Regions from separate parts of the Bhargavaea ullalensis genome, predicted to be linked through region 1. Evidence: riboswitches for the same ligand, from Rfam matches in the RefSeq annotation. Region 1 holds a riboswitch; each other region holds the start of a gene.

Evidence for each region. A riboswitch is a leader RNA that binds a small molecule or an ion and turns the genes downstream of it on or off. The one in region 1 is predicted to bind thiamine pyrophosphate.
Region 2: linked by a shared signal. The riboswitch ahead of thiT (energy-coupled thiamine transporter ThiT) and the one ahead of tenA (thiaminase II) in region 1 are both predicted to bind thiamine pyrophosphate.
Region 3: linked by a shared signal. The riboswitch ahead of ACFFIY_RS08470 (YkoF family thiamine/hydroxymethylpyrimidine-binding protein) and the one ahead of tenA (thiaminase II) in region 1 are both predicted to bind thiamine pyrophosphate.

Annotation. Positions count from the first base shown of each region.
Region 1 is NZ_JBHLWY010000043.1:96,167-101,890, reverse strand. Features, by position in the region: gene ACFFIY_RS12520 (MarR family winged helix-turn-helix transcriptional regulator) at 1-340, opposite strand, end outside; gene ACFFIY_RS12515 (YczE/YyaS/YitT family protein) at 450-1,082, shown strand; gene thiW (energy coupling factor transporter S component ThiW) at 1,108-1,602, opposite strand; gene thiE (thiamine phosphate synthase) at 1,599-2,231, opposite strand; gene thiD (bifunctional hydroxymethylpyrimidine kinase/phosphomethylpyrimidine kinase) at 2,254-3,090, opposite strand; gene thiM (hydroxyethylthiazole kinase) at 3,087-3,887, opposite strand; gene tenA (thiaminase II) at 3,884-4,567, opposite strand; TPP riboswitch at 4,658-4,765, opposite strand; gene ACFFIY_RS12485 (hypothetical protein) at 4,858-5,409, shown strand; gene ACFFIY_RS12480 (AbrB/MazE/SpoVT family DNA-binding domain-containing protein) at 5,601-5,724, shown strand, end outside.
Region 2 is NZ_JBHLWY010000041.1:8,833-14,556, forward strand. Features, by position in the region: gene ACFFIY_RS09870 (amidase family protein) at 1-399, shown strand, start outside; gene cuyB (cysteate racemase) at 465-1,169, shown strand; gene ACFFIY_RS09880 (DEAD/DEAH box helicase) at 1,314-2,594, shown strand; gene ACFFIY_RS09885 (SGNH/GDSL hydrolase family protein) at 2,594-3,574, shown strand; gene thiT (energy-coupled thiamine transporter ThiT) at 3,603-4,193, opposite strand; TPP riboswitch at 4,278-4,384, opposite strand; gene ACFFIY_RS09895 (magnetosome magnetite crystal formation protein family) at 4,549-4,890, shown strand; gene map (type I methionyl aminopeptidase) at 4,959-5,711, shown strand.
Region 3 is NZ_JBHLWY010000036.1:23,349-29,072, forward strand. Features, by position in the region: gene ACFFIY_RS08450 (M20 metallopeptidase family protein) at 1-19, opposite strand, end outside; gene ACFFIY_RS08455 (DUF2306 domain-containing protein) at 107-571, opposite strand; gene ACFFIY_RS08460 (competence protein ComK) at 718-1,266, opposite strand; gene ACFFIY_RS08465 (DUF2971 domain-containing protein) at 1,688-2,530, opposite strand; TPP riboswitch at 2,669-2,775, shown strand; gene ACFFIY_RS08470 (YkoF family thiamine/hydroxymethylpyrimidine-binding protein) at 2,871-3,467, shown strand; gene ACFFIY_RS08475 (ECF transporter S component) at 3,470-4,048, shown strand; gene ACFFIY_RS08480 (ABC transporter ATP-binding protein) at 4,041-5,474, shown strand; gene ACFFIY_RS08485 (energy-coupling factor transporter transmembrane component T family protein) at 5,455-5,724, shown strand, end outside.

The DNA of each region.
Region 1 (5,724 bases):
CCAGCGCCACGTGCCTGGAATGCTCATTTTCACGGATGATGAACGGGTAGATGTCTTCACCCATGACAGTCGGGTACAGCCGTTTGATTTTCCGGTTTTGCCCATCCTCCCGCTTTTCAATAAACCCGTTTGACTCCAGCTTCTTCACTGCGCGCGCCGCAGTCGTCCGGTCCACTTTGATCATTTCGGCGAGCTTCTCCTGGATGATCCCCGGGTTTTCACAAATCCGGACCACATATAAATACTGGCCCTTCGTCAGGTCAATTTCCTTGAACTCAATGTTGCTGATGGAATCAAGTGCCCTGGCGATCATTCCGATTTCACGGAGAATATCATTCATGAGCCGTCTCCTTTCAATTTATGTTGCATTTGCAACCAAAGCGTCTTATATTCAATTTAGCGCTTCTTTGTTGCACTTGCAACAATAACATCAGAAGGGAGCGACCGGCATGAGGTATTTGTTTTACGCGTCCGGTATTTTCATCCTGACATTCGGCATCTCGCTCACCATCCGTTCGGATTTCGGAACTTCTCCGTTTGATGCCATGCTCGTCGGACTGTCGAGGAATGTGGGCCTCACGGTCGGCAGCTGGGAAATCCTCATTGCGCTCGCCCTGATCGGCACGAATTCCCTGTTGTCCCGGCAGCGTCCGGAGCTCCTCGGCCTTGTGACCGCCTTGATCACCGGTGCCGGAATCGACCTTTGGCTGTTTCTTCTCAACGGATTCCATTTGCCGGTGAACGGGGCACTCCCGTTTCTCGGCTTTTTCTTCGGCATGCTGTTCATCGGGTTCGGCAACGCGGTTTATCTGCATACAAACTTTGCGCCGGTCCCCGTTGACCGCTTGACGCTCATCATCCGCAAGATGGTCCGCCCAAATCTGTTCATGGCCAGAACGTTGATTTACGCACTGTTCCTTGCGTTTGCATTGGCCGCCGGGGGGCCAATCGGAATCGGTACCGTCCTGACAGTCTGCTTTGGAGGACTTCTCCTGAACTTCTTTGCTCCGTATGCGGGGAAATGGATCAATCCTTTGCTGCAGAGACATGCACAAAATGCAAAGGACCCTTTCCCTCATTGAGAAGGAAAAGGTCCTTTTTTAAGGTTCAGTGCGTCAGCAGCCTCGAAGCCGCACCTTCCAGCCGGTGCACGAGCACAAAGCCGATGAGGGCGCCGCTCACGCTGGAGACGAGAAATGCCGGCAGGAAGAACAGCGCACCCGCCGAGGCGCCCATCAGGATGTTCGCATACGGGGCGGCGACGAGCGACGCGATGATGCCCGTGCCTGCCATCTCTCCTGCGGCGGCCGTCCAGACGCGTCCGGTTTTCCGGAAAAACAGTCCGGCCAGCAGGGCGCCGATCATGCCGCCCGGGAAGGCGAGCAGCGAGCCGGTTCCGGTCAAAATCCGGACAAGTGCCGTGAGAAAGGCGATCCCGACTGCAGGGGCCGGTCCGAGCATAACGGCGGCGATCACGTTCACGGCGTGCTGGACGGGGAAGGCCCGCGCGACACCGGCCGGAAACGAAACGAACACCGAGCCGGCGACCGCGATTGCCGTGAACATCGCCATGAGCATGAGCTTTTTCGTCTTGCCGTTCATTTCGAAACCTTTCCTGGCTCAAGTGCTTCCCGGACCGCCTGGCGGAGTTCCCGCGCGGCCCGTTCCGGATCGCCCGCATGCGCAATCGCACTGATCACCGAGACCCCGGATGCACCGGCTTCAATGACGGGCGCCGCGTTGTCTTCCCGAATGCCTCCGATGCCGACAATCGGAAGGTCCGGGTAAGCGGACTTTGCGCTGGTGATAAGTTCAGTGCCGGAGGCGGCCCGGGCATCTGGTTTGGACCGCGTCCCGTAGACTGGCCCCATGCCGAGGTAATCTGCGCCGGCGGAACGGGCGGCGGCCGCTTCGTTTACGTCGTGGGCCGAGACGCCAAGGATCATCCGGTTGCCGATCCGGCGGCGGATCTCTGCCGCATTTCCGTCTTCCTGGCCGATGTGCAGTCCGTCGGCGCCGGTCGCAACCGCCAGTTCCAGGTCATCATTGACGATGAACGGGACCCCGTACTGCCGGCAAAGATCCCGGCAGCCGGCGGCAAAGTCCGCAAGAGGCTCCCCTTTCAGCGCGCCCGGCCCTTTTTCGCGGAGCTGAAAGCAGGTCACGCCGCCGCGAAGCGCCGATCCGAGCACGGCGAGCGGGTCGCGGCCCGCCGTATTGCCGCTTCCCATGATAAAATAAACCGCCAGTTGTTCACGATTCAACGGTGATCGCCCCTTTCGCCGACATGCCGCCGATCCGGTGGTAGGCCCAGTGGTTTGTCGGCCCGTGGCCCGATCCGATGCCGAGCCCGTCGGAGATCGCCGCCTGGATGAACCGCTTTGCTCCTTCCGCGGCGTCCGGCAATGTTTGCCCGGCCGCGAGGAATGCGGTCAGTGCGGCGGAAAACGTGCAGCCCGTCCCGTGTGTGTCCTTCGTGTGGATCCGCTCACTCGAGAGGACCATCCGGCTGCCGTCACGGTCCATGTACAGGTCGGATGCCCGGCGCTCATCCGTGCGGTGTCCGCCCTTGACAATGACCGCCCGCGCACCCATCCCGAGCAGGCTGCGGCCGGCCTTTTCCATGTCGGACTCGCTCCGGATGTCCATGCCGGTGAGGACTTCCGCTTCCGGGATGTTCGGAGTGATGACCGCCGCCAGCGGGATCAGTTCCTTGGCGAGCGCGTCCACCGCCTCCTGCTGCAAGAGGTTCGCACCGCCCTTTGCGATCATGACCGGATCCACGACGAGCGCCGGCCGGTCCGCCTCCTCAAGTGACCGGGCAACCGCGCGGATGATCTCTGCTGAAAACAGCATGCCGGTTTTCACGGCGGATACTTCGAAGTCTCCGAACACCGCGTCCGTCTGCGCCGTCACGGCTTCCCCTCCGAGCGGCCACACGCCGTGGACGCCGAGCGTATTCTGTGCGGTGACCGCTGTAATTGCGGACGTGCCGAACACGCCGAGTTCCTGGAACGTCTTCAAGTCTGCCTGGATTCCGGCCCCGCCGCCGGAATCCGATCCGGCAATCGTCATGGCCACATGCGTCATGCCCGCACCTCCCTTGTTTCGGCTACCGCAGCTGCCTCCACGCCTTCCAGCAAATACAGCTGGTCGATGAATGCAGTCCCGAAGGTGCCCGGACCCTGCACACCGGCCGCTGCAAGCTCCCCGGCCGTTTTGTAAAATTTGAGGGCCTCCGCCACTGCCTCAAGCTTCGAGTCTCCGGCCGCGGCGATAAACGCGCCGCACACCGCGCTCAGGAGGCACCCCGTCCCCGTCACGCGCGACAGCAGTTCATGGCCGCCTTCGATCCGGAACGTCTTCATGCCGTCCGTGACGTAATCCACTTTTCCGGTGACCGCGACGAGGCAGCCATGCTCGCGTGCCGTCCTCTCCGCAACGGCACGGACATCCATCTTCCCGCTTCCCGCGTCGACGCCGGACGCCTGCCAGTCTTCCGCCGCAATCGCCGCAAGTTCGCCGGCGTTGCAGCGGATGAGCGTCACATCAAGGTTTCCGAGGATCCGCCGCACGGCTTCCCTCCGGAAAGAGGTCGCACCCGCGCCGACCGGGTCGAGGACGACCGGACGGCCTGCGCCGGCCGCTGCTTTTCCGGCGAGTTCCATCGAGTGCAGGCTGTCCGAATGAAGCGTTCCGATGTTCAGGACGGTGCAGGAGGCGGCCCTTGCCATTTCCCCGACTTCCTCCGGCGAGTCGGCCATGACCGGAGAGGCTCCGAGTGCCAGAAGTCCGTTCGCCTGGAAGTTGGCGACGACGATGTTCGTGATGCAGTGGACGAGCGGGCGCTGTGCGCGCACCCGGTCCGTGAAGGATCCGCTGCTCATCGGACCGCCTCCCGTTCTTCCGCCGTCCAGGTTTCAAGCGTCCAGGCCATCTCCCAGAACTTCAGTTCATAGAGGCTGCTTTTGCGGAAGTGCTCCGCGAGTTCTTGGATCCGTTCCTCGGGCAGGCCTTCGGCAAGACGGTCCATGCGGCCGATCTGTTCTTGGACCAGGCTGCCGAACCATTCAGAGCCGTAAGTCGCGATCCACTTGTCGTAGATCGGGTGGCCCGGCTTGGCGTCTTTCAGGCGCTCGCCGATCTCCCAGTACAGCCAGTAGCACGGCAGCAGCGCCGCGAGGGTGTCGGCAAGATCGCCGGTGAACGCCGCACGGTACATGTGCGATGTGTAGTTATAAGCGTTCGGAGCCGGCCGGAAAGCGGCGTGCTCCTCGGGCGTCACGCCGAGCAGCCCGAAAAATTCCTCGTGAAGCGACATTTCGGCAACACAGGTTTCCTCCGCATGCTTGGCGAAGCGCTGCGTCGTCACAAGATCCTTTGCGTGCACCGCACCGAGGGCCTGTACTTTTGCAAAATGGCTCAAGTAGTACGCATCCTGCAGCACGTAAAAGCGGAACACCTTTTCATCAAGCGTTCCGTCCGCCAGCGCCCGGACGAACGGATGGTTGAAGCTGTCCTCCCAGATTGCGTCGCATTCCTGTCTCACACTCTTGCAAAAACTCATCTCGTGCACTCCCTTTCAATGGTTGGCGAACACGAAAAAGCCGCTCCCTGATCAAAACGTCAGGAAGCGGCCTGGATATACATGGGGTCAAAGCGGATCGGCCCACTTCCCTACGCCGGTATGATCCGGATCAGGTTCGAAGGGTCCGCGCAGCACATGCACGTCTCAGCCGTTCTTCAGGCTCCCCCAGTGGCGGTTCGTATTCAATTGACGCCTACATCATATCATGAGGGGGAATAATTGCAACCATTGATTGATTTGCTAGAATTTAATAAAAGGAGTGGATGCTGTTGACCGCCATCGCCTGGCTGATCGTCGCCGTGGAAATCGGGTTCTGGGTGTTCATCGTCTCCGGACTCGCCGTGAGATACATACTCGGGAAAAAACGCGCGGGCTTCTGGCTGCTCGCCATGACGCCCGTCCTCGACCTCATCCTGCTCATCGCCACGACCCATGACCTGATGAACGGCGCAACCGCCTCACAGGCACACGGCATCGCCGCAATCTACCTCGGCGTCTCGCTCGCCTATGGACGGCGGATGATCCGCTGGGCGGATGAACGCTTCCGGTACTACATTTTGAAAAAAGGGCCGAAGCCGGCTAAGATGCATGGGTTTGCGCATGCCCGGGAATCCCTGAAAGGAAGCCTGCTCCACGCGGCAGCCTGGATTCTCGGCGGCGGCTACCTCGCAGCAATGATCGCTCTCGTCGGAAATCCCGGCCGGACGGAGGCACTGGAGCAGATCCTGAAAGTGTGGACGCTCGTGGCTGCCCTCGATCTCGCCATTTCGCTGTCGTATTTCATCTGGCCGAGAAAGCCGAAGAAAGACGTCCCATCGTAGACGCCGCAATCGAAAATAAGGCCGAAATCCCGAAAACTGAGTTTCCGCGGTCCCGGCCGGATCTTCTCTTTTCTGCCCTTTTTGGACACCAAAAAGGCTCCCTCCCGAAATTCCGTCAAAATGTATATACAAAGGCTATACATGGACACGGAATATGTGTTACAATAACGTTACCGCAAGGAGGGATTGTTGTGAAGATACAGAAGTGGGGGAACAGTTTAGGACTGCGGATCCCTGCCGCTCTTGCACAACAGATCAATCTGACAGAAGGGACGGAGGTCACTTTGACTATCGAATCCAATCAGGCACTGCTTG
Region 2 (5,724 bases), on a different contig from region 1:
ACGCTCAAAGACATCATAGAATTCAATAATTGCCATCCGGAAGAAACGCTGAAGTTCGGCCAGAACATGCTGGAGGAGTCGGAGCGGACTTCCGGCACGCTCACCGAACGGAGCTATCTGGAGGCACTCGAGCGGAACCGCCATCTGGCCGCCGAGACGGCGCTTGAGTCCGCTTTCCGGAAGTACGAGATCAACGCGCTCGTATTTCCGAAAGACCACGGCTGCAGCTTCGGCGCGGCTGCCGGATATCCGGGAATCGCCGTGCCGTCGGGCGAGGGGGAAGGCGGCGAGCCGTTCGGCATCACGTTCTACGGCCGGGCGTTCTCAGAACCGCTTTTGATCGGATATGCATTTGCCTACGAGCAGCATGTGCATGGAAGAGTGAAGCCGGAACTCTGATGAACGGCCGGATATGCTATAATGGTCCATTGTAATGAAATCGGTTCACCAAAGGATTGGACAGCATGAATAAAAAGACATTGGGCATTCTCGGCGGCGTCGGCCCGCTCGCGACGATGTACATCGGCGAAATGATCGTCCGCCGCACCGATGCCGCATGTGACCAGGACCATGTCGACATGGTCATCACAAACAATACGAACATTCCCGACCGGACGGCGTACATCCTGGACCGCACGAAGCCGGATCCGGTTCCCGTGATCATCGCGGATACGGAGCGGCTGGCGGAGGCCGGGGCCGGACTCATCGCCATCCCGTGCAATACGGCGCACACGTTTTACGGAGATATCGTGAAAGCCTCCCCGGTGCCGGTGCTCAACATGATCGAGGAAACGGTCGCGCGGGCGGAGCGGGAAGGCGCCCGGATGCTCGGGATCCTCGCGACCGACGGGACCGTCGCCTCCGAAGTGTATCAGGCGGCCTGTCACCGGCGCGGCATCGAGCCCGTTCTTCCGTCGCCTGAGATCCAGCGGGACGTCATGTCGGTCATCTACGACAACATCAAGGCCGGACGCCCCGCGGACCGGGAAACGTGGGGCCGGATCGACCGCCACATGGCCGGCAGGGGTTGTGACCGGGTCATCCTCGGCTGCACCGAGCTGTCGGTCGTGAAACAGGAGCTCCATCTTGACGGCCGATATCTTGACTCGCTCCGCGTGCTCGCAGAAGCGGCGATCGAAGCCTGCGGTCACCGGCTGAAGCCTGAATAAAGACATTGTGCGGCCGGGCAGACCGAATGCCCGGCCGCTTTTTCGGCTTACCGGGAGAGGGATTGGCGGTTCCCGCGGTGAGAACGGCCCGCCCATATGCTAAAATGGACACAATCACAACGCAATCGAAACGGGGTATGACAGATGGGATTTCTGGAACGGCTGGATCCTGAACTAAAAGAGAAATGGACATTTGAGAGTGAGATGCCGATCCAGGCGAGGATGATTCCGGCGATGCTCGATGGCCGGGATGTTGTCGCCGAGTCCCCGACCGGATCGGGCAAGACGCTTGCCTATGTGATTCCGCTGCTGATGCTTGTCGACGGCGGCTCAAACCGGACGGAAGCGCTCATCATGGCGCCGTCCCAGGAACTGTGCATGCAAATCCTGGAAGTGCTGCGCAACTGGACGGAAGGCACGGATGTCACCGTGACCCAGCTCATCGGCGGCGCAAACAAGCAGCGCCAGATCGAGAAGCTCAAGAAAAAGCCGACGATCGTCGTCGGAACGCCGGGCCGGATCCGGGAACTGGCGAACGACCGCAAGCTGAAGATGCACGACATCCGGCATATCGTGCTGGACGAAGGCGATCAGCTGCTCGGCCGCGAAAACCGGTCGGACGTGAGGTCGCTCATCGATGCCGCGTCTCCCGACTGCCGGGTCTCGGTCGTTTCCGCGACGGTGACCGATGAAATCCGGCTCGTGGCGGACCGGTTCATGACGGATCCGCTTCATATCCGGGTGGAGGCAGGCGAAATGCCGGCACAAGGGAAGGTCGTCCATTCGTTCGTAAAAGTCGAAGAACGAGACAAGACCGACCTGATCCGCCGGCTGTCCCACCAGGAAAACGTGCACGCCCTCGCCTTCATCAATAACACCGACCAGCTGCTCATGAAAGAGTCAAAACTGAAATTTGACGACGCGCCGGTCGCCGTCCTTCACTCCGGCATGAACAAAATGGAGCGCAAACGGGCACTCGACGACTTCCGAGACGGAAAGGTCCGCATCCTCATCGCCACGGACGTGGCGGCACGGGGACTCGACATCAGCGGACTGTCTCACGTCATCCATATCGACGTGCCGCGCACCGCGGAGCAATACACCCACCGATCCGGACGCACGGGACGCGCCGGGGCGGACGGCGAAGTCCTCTCGCTCGTCTCTTATCCGGACGAAAAAACGTACCGGAAGCTGACGCGAGAACTGACGGGCAAGCCGCTCCAGAAAGTGTGGCACAAAGGCGCGCTCATCGAAGGGTCATCGAAAACGGCGCCTGCCGGCGGTAAAGCAGGCAAGGCGAAAACAGGCGGCCGGACGAATGCGAAGGCCGGCTCAAAGCCACAGTCGAAAGCGGACGGAAAGCCATCGGCGAAATCCGGCGGGAAGACAAAAGGGAAAACCGGCGGAAAACGGAGCGGGCAGTGATGAAAAAACTCGCGGCCGCACTGATTGCCGTTCTCCTCCTCATCCCGGCCGCCGGTCCGGCAAGCGCCGGCGGACGGGTCGTCTATGTGGCGCTCGGCGACTCGCTCGCCGCCGGCCAGACGCCGTCCCGCTCGATCGACGCCGGCTATTCAGACTTGATCGCGATGAAGCTGCAGCGCTACATCGGGCTCGCCTACTATTCAAAAGACCTGAGTTTCCCGGGCTTCACTACCCGCCAGGTGCTGGACCGCGTCCGTTCCGAAGAAGCGCAGCAACTGCTCGGACAGGCGAATCTGATCACCGTGTCGGCCGGGGCGAACGACCTGCTCGGGCTCATCCGGCATGACCCGGCGAACGGCACGCTTGCATTCGACCGCATCCCCGCCGACTTTGCACTGAACGGTGTGCGAAAAAACATGGGGGAGATCCTCCGTGAACTCGCCGTTCGCGCACCGCGAGCCAAGGTGTATGTCATGGGTTACTATTTCCCGTATCCGCATGTGAAGGAAAAGATGAAGGCGGGAACGCGTGAACAGCTTGACCGGCTCAACCTCATCCTGAAGCAGGAAGCGGAAGCGGCGGGTGCAGTCTTTGTCCCGGTTTCTGACCGGTTCGAAGGAGCGACGGCGGCAGCCTTCATCCCGAATCCGGCGGATGTTCATCCGTCCATCGAGGGCTACCGGCAAATGGCGAACGCCTTCTTCGACGCCTCGCCGTACCGGATGAGCATTTCGCCCTGGGAGCTCCCGCCGCCGAACCCGGTGTCTTTTGAAGACATGCAGAAACGCCTGGACGGGGAAGCCTCCGCATCGGACGGCCGCCGGGCAGCGGCGGAACGCCCGTCCGACGATCCCCGATATGAACACGCAGCCGGCATCCATGCCATCCTGCCCGAAACCTCCGGAAATCCGGGGGTTTTTTTGGTGGAATCCGCCACCAAACAAAAAACCCCGCCGATTGGGGGCGGGGGTCCATTCTGAACAGAGGCGGAAGGTTTAACCGGACCGCTTACCGGACAGACTGCAGCTTAAGCTGCTTGAGTTTGAGCAGGCGCGGTGCCGCCGTGAAGATGAGTGCATTCACGGCCGCCGTGAGGATGATCGACGGGATCATATAGCCGGCGTTGTAGACGATCGAGTACCACCAGACGTTTTCGCCGAGGTCGAGCGCCGTGGCGCCGAAGAACACGACACCCGACAGCACATGGCACACATAACGCAGGATCCCGCCGAGCACCGTGCCGGCGGAAATCGCCCAGATCATGGCCGTCTTGTTTCCCTTTTTCGCCGCAGCGGCGACGAGCGGGGCGAACAGGCCCGCGAACCCGATGACCGTATAGGCGGCCGGATAGTCGAGGAAGCCCTGGACAGGATGAATGATATAGGCGCCGGCGAACATCTGGAGCACCCCGAGGATGAGGCCGGTGAGCAGGCCGCCACCGAGTCCCCAGCGGAACGCCATCAGGATGATCGGCACCATCGTCAGGCTGATGGAACCGCCCTGGAACCAAAGTTTGATTGAAATCTGATCAAGCACGATTCCGATGGCGGAGAAGATCGCCACTTCGATCAGAAATTGGAGTCGGCTTCGCTGCTGCATGAGAAAATCCCCCTAATGTGATAGTCGCAAGATGGGGATGCAATCAAAAAAAGACATCCGGGACAGAACCGGACGCCTTCAGGCATCTTTTTCCATCCACATCCCTGCGCAAGAATGATCTTACAGGTTCGAAGAGTCTGGACCGTTGCCGTCCACTCTCAGCCGCGCCGGCGGCTCCCCTTGTGGTTTCAATATTCAGTATGGACGCCTTCAGTATAGTACATAAGATGGATGACTTCAAGCCCGGACAGGTTCTGCAGGGCCGGCCGGTCACCCTTTCCACTGGATTCCCGTACGCTAATACAGCCTTCCGAACCGGCAGAAAAACAACCGGACGCAAGAAAGGAGCCGCCTTATGGATCAGTCCCGCCTCTTGTCTTCACTCAACTATTTCAGTGTCATCTTCGCCCCGCTTTTGTTTCCGCTTGTCGTGTTCTTCGCATCGGGCGAGCCGTCCGTCCGGCGCCATGCGAAGCGGGCGTGTCTCATCCAGCTCATCCCGGCCGTGCCGTTCGCGGCCCTTCTTGCCATGACGGTTGCGGCGGCGAATGCATTCCGCCGGGCGCCGTTCACGGGAGAGTTGCCGACGGCCGGGCATGCGGGGATGCAGCTCGTGCTGGCGTTCTTGTTCGCGGGGGCGCAGGGGCTCGCTTTTCTTTGGTGTGTGTGGGCGGGAGTGCGGGCGCTGAGGAGCTGAGCGTTTTTTGCGGAGTCCGGTCTGTGGTATAGTGGAAGGTGGAAACCATAGAAGGAAGTGCTGAAAAGATGATCGCAAAAACGACAGAGGATTATGAGTCCCTCCGGAAAGCCGGCCGTGTGATGGCGGAAATCCGCGAGGCGCTGAAGGCGGCGACGAAGCCGGGTGTCACAACGAAGGAACTCGACGAAATTGCCGGCCGCATGTTTGATGAAGCGGGTGCGGTGTCCGGTCCGATGGGCGAGTATGATTTTCCGGGCTATACGTGCATCAGCGTGAATCACGTGGTCGCGCACGGGATTCCGGGGAATCATGCTCTCCAGGAAGGGGACATGATCAATATCGATGTCTCCGGCTCCCTGAACGGATATTTTGCGGATACGGGCATCTCGTTCGTCGTCGGGGCACCGGATGAGCGCAAGCAGAAGCTGTGCGACGTGGCGAAAAGCGCATTTGACCGGGCGATGACGAAAGTGAAGCCGGGCGGGCGCCTCAACGCGATCGGCAAGGCGGTCGAGCGTGAAGCGCGCGACCACGGGCTTCACGTGATCAAAAACCTGACCGGCCACGGTGTCGGACGTTCTCTTCACGAGCCGCCGGAACATGTGCTGAACTATTATGAGCGCTGGGACACGACGCTCCTGAAGGAAGGCATGGTGCTCGCGGTCGAACCGTTCATTTCGGAAAAGGCGGAGCACATCATCGAGGGCGGAGACGGCTGGGCGTTCATCACGCCGGACAAATCGCTCGTCGCCCAGATCGAGCACACGATCATCGTCACGAAGGACGGTCCTGAGCTCATCACGGAACTGGACGATTGATTGGAAATTGAAT
Region 3 (5,724 bases), on a different contig from region 1:
CCAACCGTTCTAAATCCATCGAATCCTCCATTCTCTCAGTCGCAATTCCACTCAAGTTCCGGTTGCCTATGAGTTTCCTTTACCCGAAAGAGAGCGGAGTTATGTCCTAAACCGCGCGGCGTCTCGGACGGTACTTCCGGCCGGCGATCACGATGAGCGGCGTGCCGATCACCGTCGGCAAGATCCAGAACAAGAGGACCGGCCACTCATTGATGACCGGGATCCGGGGAACATTCACGACCAGCACTGCCGTCACGATTCCGATATACGACCCGAGCACCCCCCCGATATGAGGACCCATCCAGCCCTTCTTCTTCCGCCTTGCGGAAATCAAGCCAAGCAGCGCATTCCCGTACGAAAAGAGCGCAATGTAAAACAGATAAGCACTATCCGCCCAGTTGACCACGGACATGACGAGCGCCGTGATGAACACGCACAAGTAGGAGGCATGATAAACGGTGCCCGCCGACGTATGCCGGCCCCGCCGCTTCGGTGCCTGCAAAGCGAACAGTCCCGTGATGAGACAGACGATTCCCGACAAGATGTGGACAACGAGAAACATATTGAACATATACGTTTCCTCCTTCATCGCTCTCGGTTCTCCCGGTTCCTTTAACCATCCTACGTCCGGGAAGATGAATGGTTTCATGGAGTGGACGCGGCTGATCAGTGATTCTATTTAAAAAGGAACAGCCGCGGCTGTTCCTTGCAGTTCTGTTATTCCTTTTTCCCGGTCTTCCGGATGCCTTCTCCTTTGATGAAATGGTAGGTCACACCCGGCTCGAATGCCTGCGTCATGCGATCGTCAGGCCGTTCAAGGTGATGGCGGAAAAAGAGGGCTTTCTGGAATTGGTGATAAAAGCTGTGGAGGCTGATGCCGGCGACGATGCTGGCGCCGCCGGTCAGGCTGATCCGCGTTGATCCCTTTTCCTCTTCATTGAAATCAATGATGTGGTCGAGTGACAGCCACATGCACCCTTCCCTCGTCGAAGACTCCGTCGGCAAGAGGATGATCGGCTTCTCGGCTTTGATCAGGACGGGCAGGGTATGGTTCTTTTTCAAAATGTAAGCGGCCCCCTGCACGGCCCCCATATAGCTGGACGCGTAGGAGCGGAGCGTCCGGTCGATCAGGTGCCGGGGCTTCAGCTTGATGCTGAACGCCTCCTTCCCCTGCTCGAGGATGATTGATTCCGGATGGCCATACTTGTCGAAATCCGGCATGATGGCCATCGTTTGCGGCCCGATTCGATAGAAATCCTTATGCATTGCAACTACTTCCTCCTTCTGACTGTCTGCTTTTTAATACAAACACACGAGAAGTTAGCAACAAAGTACAAATGAATTTCCTGCACAGCACTGTTCCCTTTTGATATCCGGGACTGCCGGACACCTTTTTTCTCCTCCCTCCCCCGGCCCGCACAACATGCGGGCATTCCCAGGAACCTGTGCCGATGCCACCGAGTTGTCTCCTACAGCGTCGAACAGCGGACCTCGCCGTCTGCATATCCAAATGACTGTAAGTTTTCCTTTTCGATTCCTATTCTGTATTCATTATACCTATATCTGTTCGGGCTTGTCCATCCGTTTTTGGAATTTTGTTTAAATTAGCAGTATTTTGTTCTCATATGTCAAATTTTCATCAGTTCCGTTTCGCCGGAAGGGCCGTTCAGCCGACGGATCCCGGCTTTTATTCCGGCCGGAAATGCCGGAAAGTGAGCTTGAATTTCGTGCTGCTGTCGTCGATGTCGATCTCCCGGATCGGCAAGTTCTGCTCACGGGCGATGTCAAAGAGCGCCAATTTGTCGGATTCCCGGCACCGGTTTCCGAGGTACAGACCGCTCAGCCGCAGGCCCGCTTCCCCGTTTTCCAGCAGTTTGCCGCTTGTGCGCTCGCGGTTCGGCGGGACGATCCGGTATTCCTCTTCGTAATCCCACGAGTCGTGCTTCACGAAATGTGTTAAATACAAAAGTACCGGCTCCACCGCGGACACTTCCTGCGGCTTTAGTTCCCCTTTGAACAACAGATGCAGTTCATGCACCATCTTCTTCAGCAACACCGCCGCGTTCCGCCGGTCGTGTGCGTAGATCACCGGAAACAGCCGGTCGCCGTCGGTCACTTCATATTCCGCACAAAATCCCTGGTAGTTGTTCGTGTAGTGGGCCCACATCGGGAAGTTCTCAAGGTTCGCCGTGAAGCTCGCCGACAAAAACACCCGCCGGATCCGGTCGAGCAGCCGCTCCATCATTTCCGCTTCCCGCACATTCTCGAATTCCGATTCATCCAGCAGCACGGCCTTGAACTCAAACGGATCATTCAGGAATTCCGCCGCGCTCGCCCAGATTTCAGCGTTGCGGATCGAGGCGAGCCGGAGCTCGTTTTCCGTCTGCCAGTCCACCCGCCGCTCGTCGTACAAGGGAAAGAACTTGTACAGCCTGGCGGGGATGCATTCATTTTTATAGTCGATGGCGTCTTCGATCGAATGGTCGGCCAGCAGCGCCGCAAACTTCTTCAAGTCAAATTTCTCCGTCATGATGCCGATCCCTCCGTCTGTCCGTCTTGCCGCTCTTCCCTTCCTATACCCGATTTGCCGGATCCGCTTGCCATCCTCCGTCCAATCGCCTACACTTGGGGCAGCGGGCAGACCCGCGGCACGAAAAACTGCATACCGTCACTGCGCTGGGGGTGCCCGTCACGGGCTGAGATGAGAGCGAACGCTCCGATCCCTTTGGACTCGATCAGGTTAATACCTGCGTGAGGAAGTGCGGCGGATTTCATCGCGCCTGCCCTGTTTTCGCATGGCCATTATGGAATTCCGGCTGCATCTTCACGGGTGCGGCTTTTTTGTGTTTACTTTCAAGGGGGAATTCAACATGGATCAACTGCAATGCGGAACAAGCCCGATCGTCGGGTTCCGGTTCTCGCTCCACCCGATGACCGACCGGTTCGCCGACGTCATCACGGAGGCGATCAATGAAACCGACACATCGGCCGTCTGGATGCACACCGATGACGTCTCCACAGTCATCCGCGGAAAACAGGCGCATGTGTTCAATGTCGCCAAAGCCATTGCGCTCCACGCAGCGAAAACCGGCGTTCATGTCGCACTGAACGGGACGTTTTCCGCCGGTTGCCCGGGCGACTCAGCGGGCGATGTGTTCTTGGATAAGCCGGATGAACTGCTCAATACGGATCGGACAAAGCAATATGTATCATCCCAGTTCGCGCTTTATCCGATGAACAACCCCGGCTACATGGAGGTCATCTACCGGGAAGTCGACCGGGCGAAGGCGTCCGGCGTTTTCAACGAATCGATGCATTACGCGAGCGGCATCCACGGGGACATCCACGACGTTTTTGATTTCTACGAGGAGGCATTTTCGAACGCCCGCTCCGACGAGCACCGCCATCTCGTCATGACCGTCTCGATGAGCATCAATTCCCCGTCCCACGGAGGAGCCGGCCGATGACGATGAAATCTTGGAAGCTGAAAGAAATCGTCCTCATGTCGCTGTTCGGCGTCGTCTTCGGCATCATCTATCTCGTGTTCGTCCACTTCGGCAACCTCTGGGCAGGCGTCATCGGACCGCTCGCCTACGAATGGATCTTCGGCATCTGGTTTATCGTGTCGATCTTGTGCATGTCGATCATCCGCAAGCCCGGTGCCGCCTTCTTGCCGGAAACCTTGGCGGCGATCATCGAAGTGCTGCTCGGCAACGGCGCCGGCCCCCGCCTCATTCTATCGGGCATGGTGCAGGGTCTCGGGGCGGAGGCGGCGTTCGCCGTCACCGGGTACAAGCGGTTCAATCTGCCGGTCATGATGCTCGCGGGCGCCGGCTCTGCCTTGTTCAGCTTTGCGTACGGCTATTTCGTCTCGGGCTACGCGGCGCTTGATCCGAAATTTGTGATGATCATGCTCGCGCTCCGCGTGATGAGCGGAATCCTCATCGCCGGCGTCGGCGGCAAATACCTCGCGGACGGACTGCTCGCGACCGGTGCGCTCCGCGGCTATGCGATTTCTCGTGCAGGCAAGGGGGAGGCCCGTGCCTGAGGCGGTGTTCCGGCTGGAAGAGGTGTCTTTCCGGTTCCCCGAGGACGACCGGGCGGTGCTGAACGGAATTTCATTTGAGATCAGGCGGGGTGAGCGCGTCGTGTTGTCCGGTCCGAGCGGTTGCGGCAAAAGCACGCTGCTTTATTTGCTGAACCGGCTGTATCCGGCGAACTGTGACGGCATCGTCGGAGGGACGGTCCGGCTGTTCGGCCGGTTGTCCGAGGTGTGGAAGCCCGGCGAGATCAACCGGTTCGTCGCGACCGTCTTCCAGGACCCCGATGCCCAGTTTTGCATGCCGACCGTCGAGCAGGAGCTCGCATTCACGCTCGAAAACCTGCGGGTGCCGCGCGAGGAAATGAAACGCCGGATCGTGGAAGTGCTGGCACTCACCGGGCTTGAAGAGCTGCGCGGTGCGGTCATCCAGAATCTGTCGGGCGGACAAAAACAGCGTGTCGCCGCCGCCTGCGCCCTCGTCATGCAGCCCGAAGTGCTTCTGCTGGACGAGCCGCTCGCCCATCTCGATCCGCACACCGCGCGCGAACTTGTCCGCTGGCTCGATGGGCTCCAGAAGAAAACCGGTCTCACGGTCGTCGCCGTCGAGCACCGCCTCGACTTGTGGGACGGATTTTTTGACCGGGAGATCCGCCTCGGACCTGAAGGGCGGCTGACCGGGTGCGGGCCGTTTCTGCCCGGGCCGCCTATGCGTTTTCCCGAGCGGCCGGCAGCAATTGGCGAAGAGGCTTCACTTCGTGTCGAGGAGTTATCTGTTTCGATCCGCGGACAGGAGATCCTGTCCAAGCTTTCATTCCAATTGAACGAATCCGAAATCGCCGTCATCGCCGGTCCGAACGGCAGCGGGAAATCGTCGCTTGCGAAGGCGCTCTGCGGCATTTACAAGAAATCCGGCGGGCGGGTCAATGCAGCCTCGGGCATCGGCTACGTGCCCCAGTCACCGGAATTCCTTTTCCTGACCGCTTCGGTCCGGGAAGAGCTGGCGTTTTCGGGGATAGCTTCTGGGGAGGAAGTGGACGGCTTGATGGAACGGCTCCGGCTTGAGGAGATTGCGGACGCCCACCCGTTTTCCGTCTCCCACGGACAAAAGCGGCGAGCGGCGATCGGGGCGATGCTCGCAGACAACCGGCCGGTCATCGTCATGGACGAGCCGACATCCGGCCAGGACGCCGCCGCGCTGCTTGAGCTGTATGAGCTGATCGACGAGCGCCGGCGGGAAGGGGTATCGTTCCTCATCATTACCCACGATATGGAATTCGCCGCCGCAATCGCCGATTCGGTGATGTTGATGAAAGACGGCGCACTCACGGGCAAGTTCCGTGCGGCTGACGTCTGGGCGGATCCCGGTCTGCTCGCCGCCCATCACCTGATCCCGCCGAAAGGAGCGAATGCGCATGAGCCGGCTTTTGCATGACATGAACCCGTCGGTGAAGTTTTTGGCCGTGATCGTCTCGATGCTGACGATGGCGTTTTTCTTTAACCCGTGGACGCCGCTCTTGTTCTGGGTCGGCCTGCTCGTCGTGCAAGTGCTCATGAGCCGGGTGAACTGGAAAGTCTGGGGCCTCATGATGCTGCCGATGGGGCTCGGCGCCGCCGGCTACCTCTGGACCACGCTCGTCTTCGGCGCGGACACTGGCGGAGAAGTGATCGGCTCGTTCCTCGGC